One region of the Pectinatus sottacetonis genome, then DNA from elsewhere that is predicted to be linked to it. Evidence: riboswitches for the same ligand, from Rfam matches in the RefSeq annotation. Region 1 holds a riboswitch; each other region holds the start of a gene.
What was found. A riboswitch is a leader RNA that binds a small molecule or an ion and turns the genes downstream of it on or off. The one in region 1 is predicted to bind cobalamin.
Positions count from the first base shown of each region.

Region 2: another riboswitch for cobalamin. It lies ahead of I6760_RS04590 (energy transducer TonB); the one in region 1 lies ahead of I6760_RS00925 (hypothetical protein).
Region 3: another riboswitch for cobalamin. It lies ahead of I6760_RS09090 (methyltransferase); the one in region 1 lies ahead of I6760_RS00925 (hypothetical protein).

Region 1 covers NZ_WIQK01000001.1:213,882-217,149, forward strand. Annotated here, with positions in the region: gene I6760_RS00920 (hypothetical protein) at 1-1,157, opposite strand, end outside; gene I6760_RS00925 (hypothetical protein) at 1,426-1,860, opposite strand; cobalamin riboswitch at 2,058-2,239, opposite strand; gene I6760_RS00930 (hypothetical protein) at 2,406-2,588, opposite strand; cobalamin riboswitch at 2,548-2,722, opposite strand; gene brnQ (branched-chain amino acid transport system II carrier protein) at 3,168-3,268, opposite strand, start outside.
Region 2 covers NZ_WIQK01000001.1:1,000,267-1,003,534, forward strand. Annotated here, with positions in the region: gene I6760_RS04585 (TonB-dependent receptor) at 1-789, opposite strand, end outside; cobalamin riboswitch at 990-1,162, opposite strand; cobalamin riboswitch at 1,415-1,588, shown strand; gene I6760_RS04590 (energy transducer TonB) at 1,706-2,587, shown strand; gene I6760_RS04595 (MotA/TolQ/ExbB proton channel family protein) at 2,626-3,258, shown strand; gene I6760_RS04600 (ExbD/TolR family protein) at 3,245-3,268, shown strand, end outside.
Region 3 covers NZ_WIQK01000001.1:1,928,275-1,931,542, reverse strand. Annotated here, with positions in the region: gene I6760_RS09095 (TonB-dependent receptor plug domain-containing protein) at 1-1,153, opposite strand, end outside; gene I6760_RS09090 (methyltransferase) at 1,150-2,169, opposite strand; cobalamin riboswitch at 2,303-2,482, opposite strand; gene I6760_RS09085 (MarR family winged helix-turn-helix transcriptional regulator) at 2,617-3,063, shown strand.

The DNA of each region.
Region 1 (3,268 bases):
GTATCACCCAGCATGCCCCAGACCTTGCCCAATTCGTCGGCCGGCAATAATGCCCACAGATAACCGTTGACAGTTGATATGCTGACATTACTAATCAATGTAGCTGTATTGTACAATAAATCATCACCCGTCAAATCGGCTATATTGGCATGCCATAAATGACCGGTGAAAGCAAAATTGCTGTCGTAAGAACCATTTATGATATAAGCCGTACCATCCTCAAGAATGGCCAGTGAACGGATATCAAATTTATCATTATCGTATTTTGAATCAGTTTCTGTTGAATTGGCCGGCCGAACGAGATCAGTCACGGTAAGGCCGGTGGTGACCTTTTGAATACGTGAAGTATAGTTCCATTTCCACGAAGTCTGGTTCCACTGCGCACCGCCCAGAGCCGTCACATAGAAGCTGCCGCCATAGTACTGCAAATCAAAGACATTCGGTGCCAGGCTGGCACTCGGACCGCCGCCGCTGACCGGTGTCAGCGTGCCGGGATCGAGCTTGACAATGATACTGTTATAGTAAGTATAGTTCGCCGGATTAGATGGCGAACCGGACAGACTATACTGCTGGGCTGCGGCATAAACGTAGTCAGTGCCTGATTCAGTATTAAATACCGAGTCGACACTATGGGCTTTTGCTCCTGATGTTGTCGGTACAAACTGATAATCATGGCTGTCCAATGTCAGGGTTTCGGCTCCGCCGCTGACATCGTGAATAAGCTTGAATATACGTCCGTTATCATTGTTCACTCCGGTATAGTCAGCACCGTAAAGTGTGCCGGCATCAGTCCCGCCCGGTGAATTGATGCTGTAGATATTGAGCAGCGGAGTACCATCATTGTATTCATAAGCCGACGAATTTTCCGCGACTGTTTTTGTCCAACTGCTGGGATCATACACGGAAAGCGTACAAAAAGTCTGTTGATAGCTTGAATCATAATTTCTTTCTACCAGCAGCACCCTGATACCGGTGCCGCTGCCGCCGTTAAAGTAAAAGGCGATAGGATCGGTATTAGTGAACTCAGTCCCGCTCCCTGATACAGGAGTATACGCCGGTGTGCTGGTGCTGCTGGAAGTAATCAGGCGCAGACGCCCCTTGTTTGACAGTGATGTAGCAAAATTATAAAATGTTGCCACTACAGTTGAAGTAGACATAAAAGACCCTTCTTTCTACATAAACAACTAAAATTTGACTGTTCTAACATTGAAACATGAATCATTTTTCACTATAATATTTTTTCACTGCTCCTTTCCCTCGTGGACAAAAAATATCATTTGCAATAAAATTTTTATCCCCCCTTTTTCCTTGACAACAGCATTGTGGTTTATAAAAAACATCTGGTGAAATTGAACTCCTGAAACTTTTATTTTATCCTCCAGCCTCCTGAACAGAACGGTTAAAGGCAAAATACTTAAGTGAAAACTACTGTTTTACTTTCTGAATAACAGCCGCCGTAATATCTGTACTGCTGTAAGTCGTTACTGCAGCCTCAAGCACGACAGCCACACCTGCGTCTGCCGCGGCTGCTTTTACGGCTTTCTGTATTTTTTCCCGCACGGGTTTCAGCAAAACATCTTCTTTTGCGCTTTCTTCCCGTCCGATAGAAATACTGAGTTCCCGGCGTTTATCTGCTGCCATGCCTTTACTGCGCTGGTTATAGTCATTCTGGGCAGCCTTGCGCATATTTTCCAGTTTCTGCAAAATAGCATCAATGCCCGGATAGCTGGCTGTAACCTGCTGTATATCTACTATGGCAATTTTTTCTGCCGGAGCTGCGCGCACTGAAAGCGGCATGAGTATTCCCAAGGCCAGAAACATTGCCGCCATAATGGAAATGGTGTCTGTTATTTTTCTCATATTTTCCCTCTTATCTATAATTTAATAATTATTATTTATTTATACCAGTATTGCTAATCTCCCGCAAATATACTGGTGCGGGATACTAAAATTCTATGGCAATAAATACCGGCAATAAAAAAACTCCCTTGCGGGAGTAATTGCGCTCACAGAAAAAACTGTTCCACGTAATCTCCTCCCCATGCCTCGCAGGTCAAGCGGTGATCGTTAAACAGGCAGTTCTCCTGACTTCGGTTCATAGCTTACCGCGCCTTCCCAAAGCAGCTGCTTCAGTGACGTATTTTGCGGATTGCTCCCCGTTACAGTGGCGGGACCGTGCCGGCTTTTCACCGGACTTCCCTATTAAGCCCCGAAGGGCACCTGTTTCTCTATATTAAGTTTTGTCTGTACTGAAAAAACAGAGTGTACAACTCTCATTTAACCAATGCTGCGCAGCCTGCTATCACACTACGATAAAAACAGCCAAAAAAATATATAGCTTTGATACTCAGCTGCAAAAAAAGCGCCAACCATCCCGCCCGGCGGAACAATTGACGCTCTATTCTCTAAAGCGGCCTGCTTACCGGGTCATCAAATACACACTTCCAGTCAAAATATGCGACCTGAATAATCACAACCAATACAGTATAAACCATCTGCGGCCTGTGAGTGTGTGTCTTCAATCCCCGACCTGTACATCGCAGGCGATACGGATAAATAAAGCAGGCAGTACCCTGACTAAGGCTCATTATCATATTTCTCCCTGGTAAGAGGAAAACAGAAACATGATTCACCTTCACAGTTGCGAGACAGCGCCGGACTTGCACCGGACTTCCCTTTTAAATCCGCCCCAAAGACGGATACCTGATTTTATAAAAAATTCTATTATTTTATTATAATGGCAAAATAACGATTAATGATTTTCTAATAAAAGCTATACATATTTATTTATTGACTGATGGTCATTAAATAGCTTTACTTATAAAGTACCACCCGTATTTATCTTTGTCAACTCATATTTTCATGTATACAGTATATAAACCCTGACAATGCCTTACTGCTATAACTTTATGCCACAGAATTTTTTTTATAATACTGGATGCACTTCTAAGATAAATAAATTTTTTAGCATGTTTTATGAAATATTAAATAAGTGTATATGGTTTAGCAATGCAGTATAACAATCTCATTCAAATTCATATAAAAACAACCCTTTGCCCGCCCTTAAAAGAGCGGACAAAAGCATTTATATTAGACAGGCTTTTATAATCTAAACTATATACGGACAGTTCAAAATGGAAACAAAACTTTCTTACTACACTAAAGAATCATTTATCATCAGCTGTATAAGTCAAGCTTTCTGTCCCTTTTTCAAAACATGATATGCCATAACCAATGATTATTCCTAATAACGCCGGAATAACCCAGC
Region 2 (3,268 bases), 790 kb from region 1:
ACTCTTATCAAATTTATATAAAAATTCAAAAGAATAATTTTTATTATTCCATTCTTTTTCCCCTCTTCCGCCAATGACATAATTGCCATTGCTTAATTTTGGCAGCGTAGTTGTGGAAGTACCACTACCTATATTACTTCCTGATGATGTATAGTAATACCCCTTATATCCTGCTGATTTATTATTTTCATATCCTATCCCAACAGAAATTTTTTTGTTTATTTTACTATTTATATATATCGCATCTTTATGTGTATTATTACTTCCATATGATTTTACAATATTTACCGCTAGCTTTTTTTTATTTTCCACAGTAAATATATTTACTACAGCCCCAACTGCATGCCCACCATATAATGAGGACGCTGCTCCCCGTAGAACTTCAATCCTAGCTATATTTTCTACAGGAAGTATTTCCCAATTTACACTACCACTAAATGGATCGTTTATCTGCTGTCCATTTACTAAAACCAAGATATCTGACGAATCGAATCCTCTGATTTGTATTCCTCCTTGCGCTGTTTGATCCATATATACACCTGGAAGCATTTGTAATGCCTCTGGAACAGAATGTATGTTTCTGCATTTTATATTCTCTGCTGTTATCACACTGACATTTGCTGGTACATTTTTTCTTTTTTTTATTGTTCTTGTTGCTGTCACTACAGTACTATCCAAAGCAAATTCGTCCGTATTCGCAGATGCAGCGTAACCTGTTGTCATCCCCCATAACATTCCTCCACAGCAGACGGTAAACAACAATCTTTTCCGTAAACAATATCTCATCATATTACTCCTTTAAATTAAAAATCCGCTATAACCGCTGCATTTACTTTATTAATATTGAATTTAGTTAATAAATTTTTTTATAACAAAAAGGCCATTACCAAGAGGAAATGACCTTTTTACAATAAAAGAACTGGCCAAAGGCCAGTGAATAATATCAATAAATATTGTATAATCGCCGTCCCTATCACTCGCAGGTTATAATGGTGATTGCTGAATAAGCAGTTCTTCTGACTCCAGTTCATTGCAATACCAGCCTTCTCAGATTTCTCCAATGGCATAAAAGGCTTGCTCCCTGTTACAGCGGCGTGACCGTACTGGTTTTTACCAGTTTCTCTATTAAGTCCTAGTGGACACTTATTCCCTCGATATTTTTTTAAAAACATTTTCATTTTATAACTTTACCTATATAAAATCAATAGGTAATATAAATATTATTATTGACAAAAATTATTTATTTCACTTATTATTAATAATTTTACCCTAAAGTACAACCACATATTACATAAAATCCTATAAATAGATAAATTTTGTGATATATATGCTCTAATAGTTTAATTTATATTTCTTGACAAATAATTTAAAGCTTTATATCATAGAAGTTAGATTTATTATCTTGATATAATTATCAATTATTAAATCAGCAGGTGCTGTAAGCTTAATAGAAAAGTACGGTCTACACCGTTGCGGTCCCGCCGCTGTAAAGGGGAATCATACTTCACTAATGTCACTGGGAAACTGGGAAGGCGCAAGTATGGTAATGATCCAGAGCCAGAAGAACTGCCTGCTAAAATCACCGTTAAAACCCACGAGCGATGGGAAGGGGATTGTTTTATTATGATGTCATTATTTTTTATGATATTATAAAGAGCACATTCTTTTCCTTGAATGTGCTCTTTAATTTTAAGGAAATTTAATTATGACATCATCAACTTACAATAACAATAATTATCATAAGCAAGGCCTGGTTATCTCTATTCTTGTCCACCTGATTTTATTTCTTATACTGGCATTAAGTGGTTTTTTTGCTATTAACAAACATATTCATTATCCTGATTCTAATCTTATTTATTATACCGATGATGCTTCATCTTCTTCTGACGCTGGAGGAGGTGGTGGCGGTGGTGGCGGACAAAACAATGCCATTACTAAAAATGATGTTGTCCTACCTGCTGCACAAAATGCTATTTCTAATGATAAAAAAAATCAACCTGTTTCAGAATCAACTTTTAATCCTAATGCACCTCAACCAATAAGGGAGGACAATGCTAACAACACTAAACAAACTGCTTTAGCAAATAGTGATAATAACACTGCACAGGGGACTGGTAAATCTGCTGGCAGCAATAGCAGCAATGGAAATGGCAGTGGCTCTGGTGGTGGAATTGGCACGGGCAAGGGACCCGGCAATGGTTCCGGTTCAGGTGGCGGCAGCGGCTCTGGCACAGGTGGCGGCTCTGGATCAGGCCACGGCAGTGGTACCGGTTCAGGCAACGGATCAGGACATGGCAGCAGACTTAAAGTAACAGTCCCTCCTAGACCTCTTAATGCTCCATCGCCTTCCTATCCTTCGAGTATGCGTGATTCAGAAATTGAAGGATCTGTAAGAGTAAAAATGACTGTCAGTGCTTCTGGCCATGTTGAAAATGTTATTGTTACCTCATCATCCGGGCAAAGTGCTTTTGATTCTGCTGCTATCAATACATCATATCGCTGGACATTTGTACCGGCTCGTAATGCTTATAATCAAAATGTCCGTTGTTATGTTAATAAGGAATTTATTTTCCGTTTCACTCAATAAGTAAAAGTAATATAATATCATCTCTAAGGAGGATTTTAATGGATTTCATTATGCAGGGACTCAGCTATTTTCATAAGGGTGGTTTTGTCATGTACATTCTGCTTTTATGTTCTATATTCGTTCTTTCTATTGGCATTGAACGTTTACTATATTTTAGCAAAGCTGATTCTGGGCGAAATTTTGCTGACAGATTCTATCGTCTTATGGTAAACAATAAAGTAGATGAAGCCAAGGAGTTGGCAACTAAAAGTAAGGGGGATCTAGCCTTGCTTTTGACTTCTGCCATGAATAAAACTTTTTCTGACAAGCATGCTTTATCAGCTTTTTTTGAAATACAATCTGGTATTTCCCTGGCAAAATTCCGGGCTCGTTTATATTATTTAAGCGTAGTTGTTACTATGGCTCCACTGCTTGGATTATTAGGAACTATAAGCGGTATGATATCGGCTTTTAGTGTTTTTAATCTTCAGTCAGGACAGGCAACGGCGATCACTGGTGGTGTTGGGGAAGCACTTATAGCTACTGCTATGGGGCTATGTGTAGCAATAATTGCCCTCATAATTCATGCTTATTTTACTCAAAGGGTTGACAGCATCTTAACGGATATGGAACAATCCTTCTCATTGGTTCAGTCTCATTATGATCGAGGTGAAAAAAATGCGTCTGCGTGACCGCCGTTCT
Region 3 (3,268 bases), 1.7 Mb from region 1:
AATTAGTCCTTACTGCCGAACCCGAATAAAGTTTCCCACGAAGTATTTTACTAAATTCATTTTCACCAGTCTGTATTCCTGTTCCTTTAAATAACTCTGAACGATAATCACTTCCCCATGTAAAACGGTGCTTATTACTAATATTACGACTGGAGCGGGCTTCAATTCCTGTTAATGTAGTTCGTCCATAAATTGCATTAGTATATTGTCCTGTGCGTCGATTCAGAGTATCGTTAGTTTTATTCCAAATTGAATTATAAATATTTATATATGTATCACATAACTTTTGCTTTTTTTCATAGCTCAAACTATACTGCTGCCGATTATTTTTATTATGTAGATCCGTAAAAATTTTATAATTTTTCAGACCATTAAATATCCCATATTCATGGTTATTTTCCCGCATGTAAGATGTATATAATGAAAAAGTTTCATCCTTTGCTGAATGATAATTTATTCTTGCATTAAAATTGTTACGAGTACCAAAAGGGAAAAAACTAGTTCCATTTTCTTTTGCGAGTAAATTCTTTTTTACATGATTAGCAGAAATATAAAACTCCGTTTTACCTTTAAGCCCTGAACCATAAGATACAGAATAATCATGTGAAGAATGAGCCGTAGTATTATCTAATAATTCATTTATTTCTAATTTTAATTTTTTCTTTTTTCCTTTTTTAGTCACAAGATTAATTACACCACCCAAAGCATCTGCGCCATACATTGCAGCTGCACTGCCACGTACAATTTCTATACGCGAAATATTATCAAGTGGCAATCTTGCCAATTCATAATCAAAATCTGGTTCCGCAGGAATACGCCGACCATCGATAAGAATCATTGAATATCTAGACGAAAATCCTCTAATATTAAGCGTCTGTTTCCCATCATTTCTGCTTATGGCAATTCCTGGTAAACTATCGATAATATCCTGCAGTGTACGGGCATTACGTCTGCTTATATCCTCAGCTGTTATCACTGATACATCAGTAGGTAATATTTTTTTATTTATCGGCGTCTTAGTAGCAGTTACTATTGTTTCTTCAAGAGAAAATGCCGATAGATCTTTTTCTGAAACATCAGTATTTTTTGCCATACAATAGCCTATATTATTTACTAATAAAATTACCAGTATAGTTAATAAATATTTTTTCATATAGCTGTCTTTTTCCCTTCTTTTTGGTACCATTCACCCTGAAGTTTAGCTATTACACCTTTTTGTTCTTTACAAGCCACTGCTTTAAACCCTACTTTTTCCAAATAAGCTCTAAGTTCAGGCTTGGGAGTTAAAATATTGAATCCTGCAAAATTACTGGACAACCAATTAAGAACAGCTTCTTTAGGAGCTGTCAATTCTTTATTGACATTATGGCTTACAAGATAAAGATACGCTTCGTCATTACACGCTTGATATATTTTTTCCAAAAGATTTTGAAGCTGTACTCCCGCAAAATCGAGTACACCAGATGCTATAACTAAATCATATCCTGTTCCTAAATTATCTGTTAAAAAATCGCCCGACAATATAGAAAGCTTTCCAGTTAAGTTTTCTTTCTTTATAAAACTACCTGGTATGTCAGCAACTTCAGGCTTTTCGAAAACAACTCCTTCTGACTGCGGATATTCTTTAATGAATTCTATTGCCATCCTGCCGGAGCCACCCCCTAAATCAAGCAAACGGATTTTTTGTTTCTTGCTAAAAAAAGTTCTAGAAGAAGTCAGCAGCGACTGTACTCTTCCAGTCTTTATTTCCGTATCAGCCAAACGTGCCAGCTCATGAAAATCATAAAATGAAAAAACGGAATTTTTGGCAGCAGTTGCTCCAAACCTTACTAAATCATCTATATTATTAAGATGTGTTTTTTTATCCCAAAACAAAAAATACTCTCCTAAATATAAATGACTGTTTCTCGATAAATAAACTGCTGCTTCATTTTTATTAATATAAAAATGACCTGTTTTATCCAATATTCCCATAGATGTTAACCCCCGCAGCAAATGTCCCAGATTTTCCTTGTCGAAACCCGTTAAATCAGCCACTTTATCAACAGTTTTTGCTTCATCTAAAAAGGAAAATACATCCAAACGAATAGCCGCTAGTAATATCTGGGTTTCCTTTTGCTGTTGCAATATATTAAAAAATATTCTCGGACTGTAATCTGGCATTTTCATAAAATATCTCCTTTTATCATAAATTAGAAACTATTTTGACATAAAAAAAGACTTGACGATCAATTTTGATATGATCAACAAATCTTCATTATAACAAGGCATTGCTAATCTCCTCCCCATCGCTCGCAGGTAAAACGGTGATTTTTATCAGGCAGTTCTCCTGGCTATGGATCATTGCTGTTCATCAAACCTTCCCAGATATATATCCAGTGGTATATTTTGTGATAGCTCCTCATTACAGTGGCGGGACCGCGTTGGCATTTCACCAAACTTCTCTATTAAGCAATAAAGCACCTGATATTATTAAATTTTTTTAGCTGCATAATATTTTTTATGCTTGTATATTAACAATTTATATTGTTTTTGTCAACCAGGGTTACAAATATAGCATAAATTATTTATTAAATTTAACTTGAATCCACAATAAAATATTAATAAAATAGATATATGGATAAAAAAACACAAATTTCATCACAATTAGTAGGCCTTATCGAAACTATTGCAAATAGTAAAATGAAAAAAATGAACTTCGGCAGAGGAATTATATTATATAGGGGGGAAATCCATTTAATAAAAGTTTTAGGTGATTATCCAGGAATGTTCATTTCTGAAATTGCACGTTTTTTTTCTGTATCACGAGCAGTTATTTCCAAAAGCATTGCCAAACTAGAAAAACATGGATTTGTAGAAAAAAAGATCGATATGGACGATAAAAAGAGAATCCGTATCTTTTTAACACCTCTGGGGAAAAAAGCTTTTCTCCAGCACAAAATTTTCCATGAAGAAAAAGATAGTTATATGTTTGATTATTTAAAAACGCTTTCCCCAATGGCACTGGAAAGCATATCAAATTTTTTAGACTACGCACAAAAAATGGTTGATCATCACTTTTAATCTAATACAAAAAACTGTCGCATGAATAGCATTCTCTTATAAAAATGCATACATGTGACAGCATATTTTAGCTGGGAGTAATCTGTTTATTTCATCCAGGATACCTTAGCAGCGGAAATGACAGCATCATTTTGGGCAAATTGCTCCAGACTGCCATCTTTTGCCTGAACACAAACATACTATAAGTCTTCCTTTCCAGCTGTTA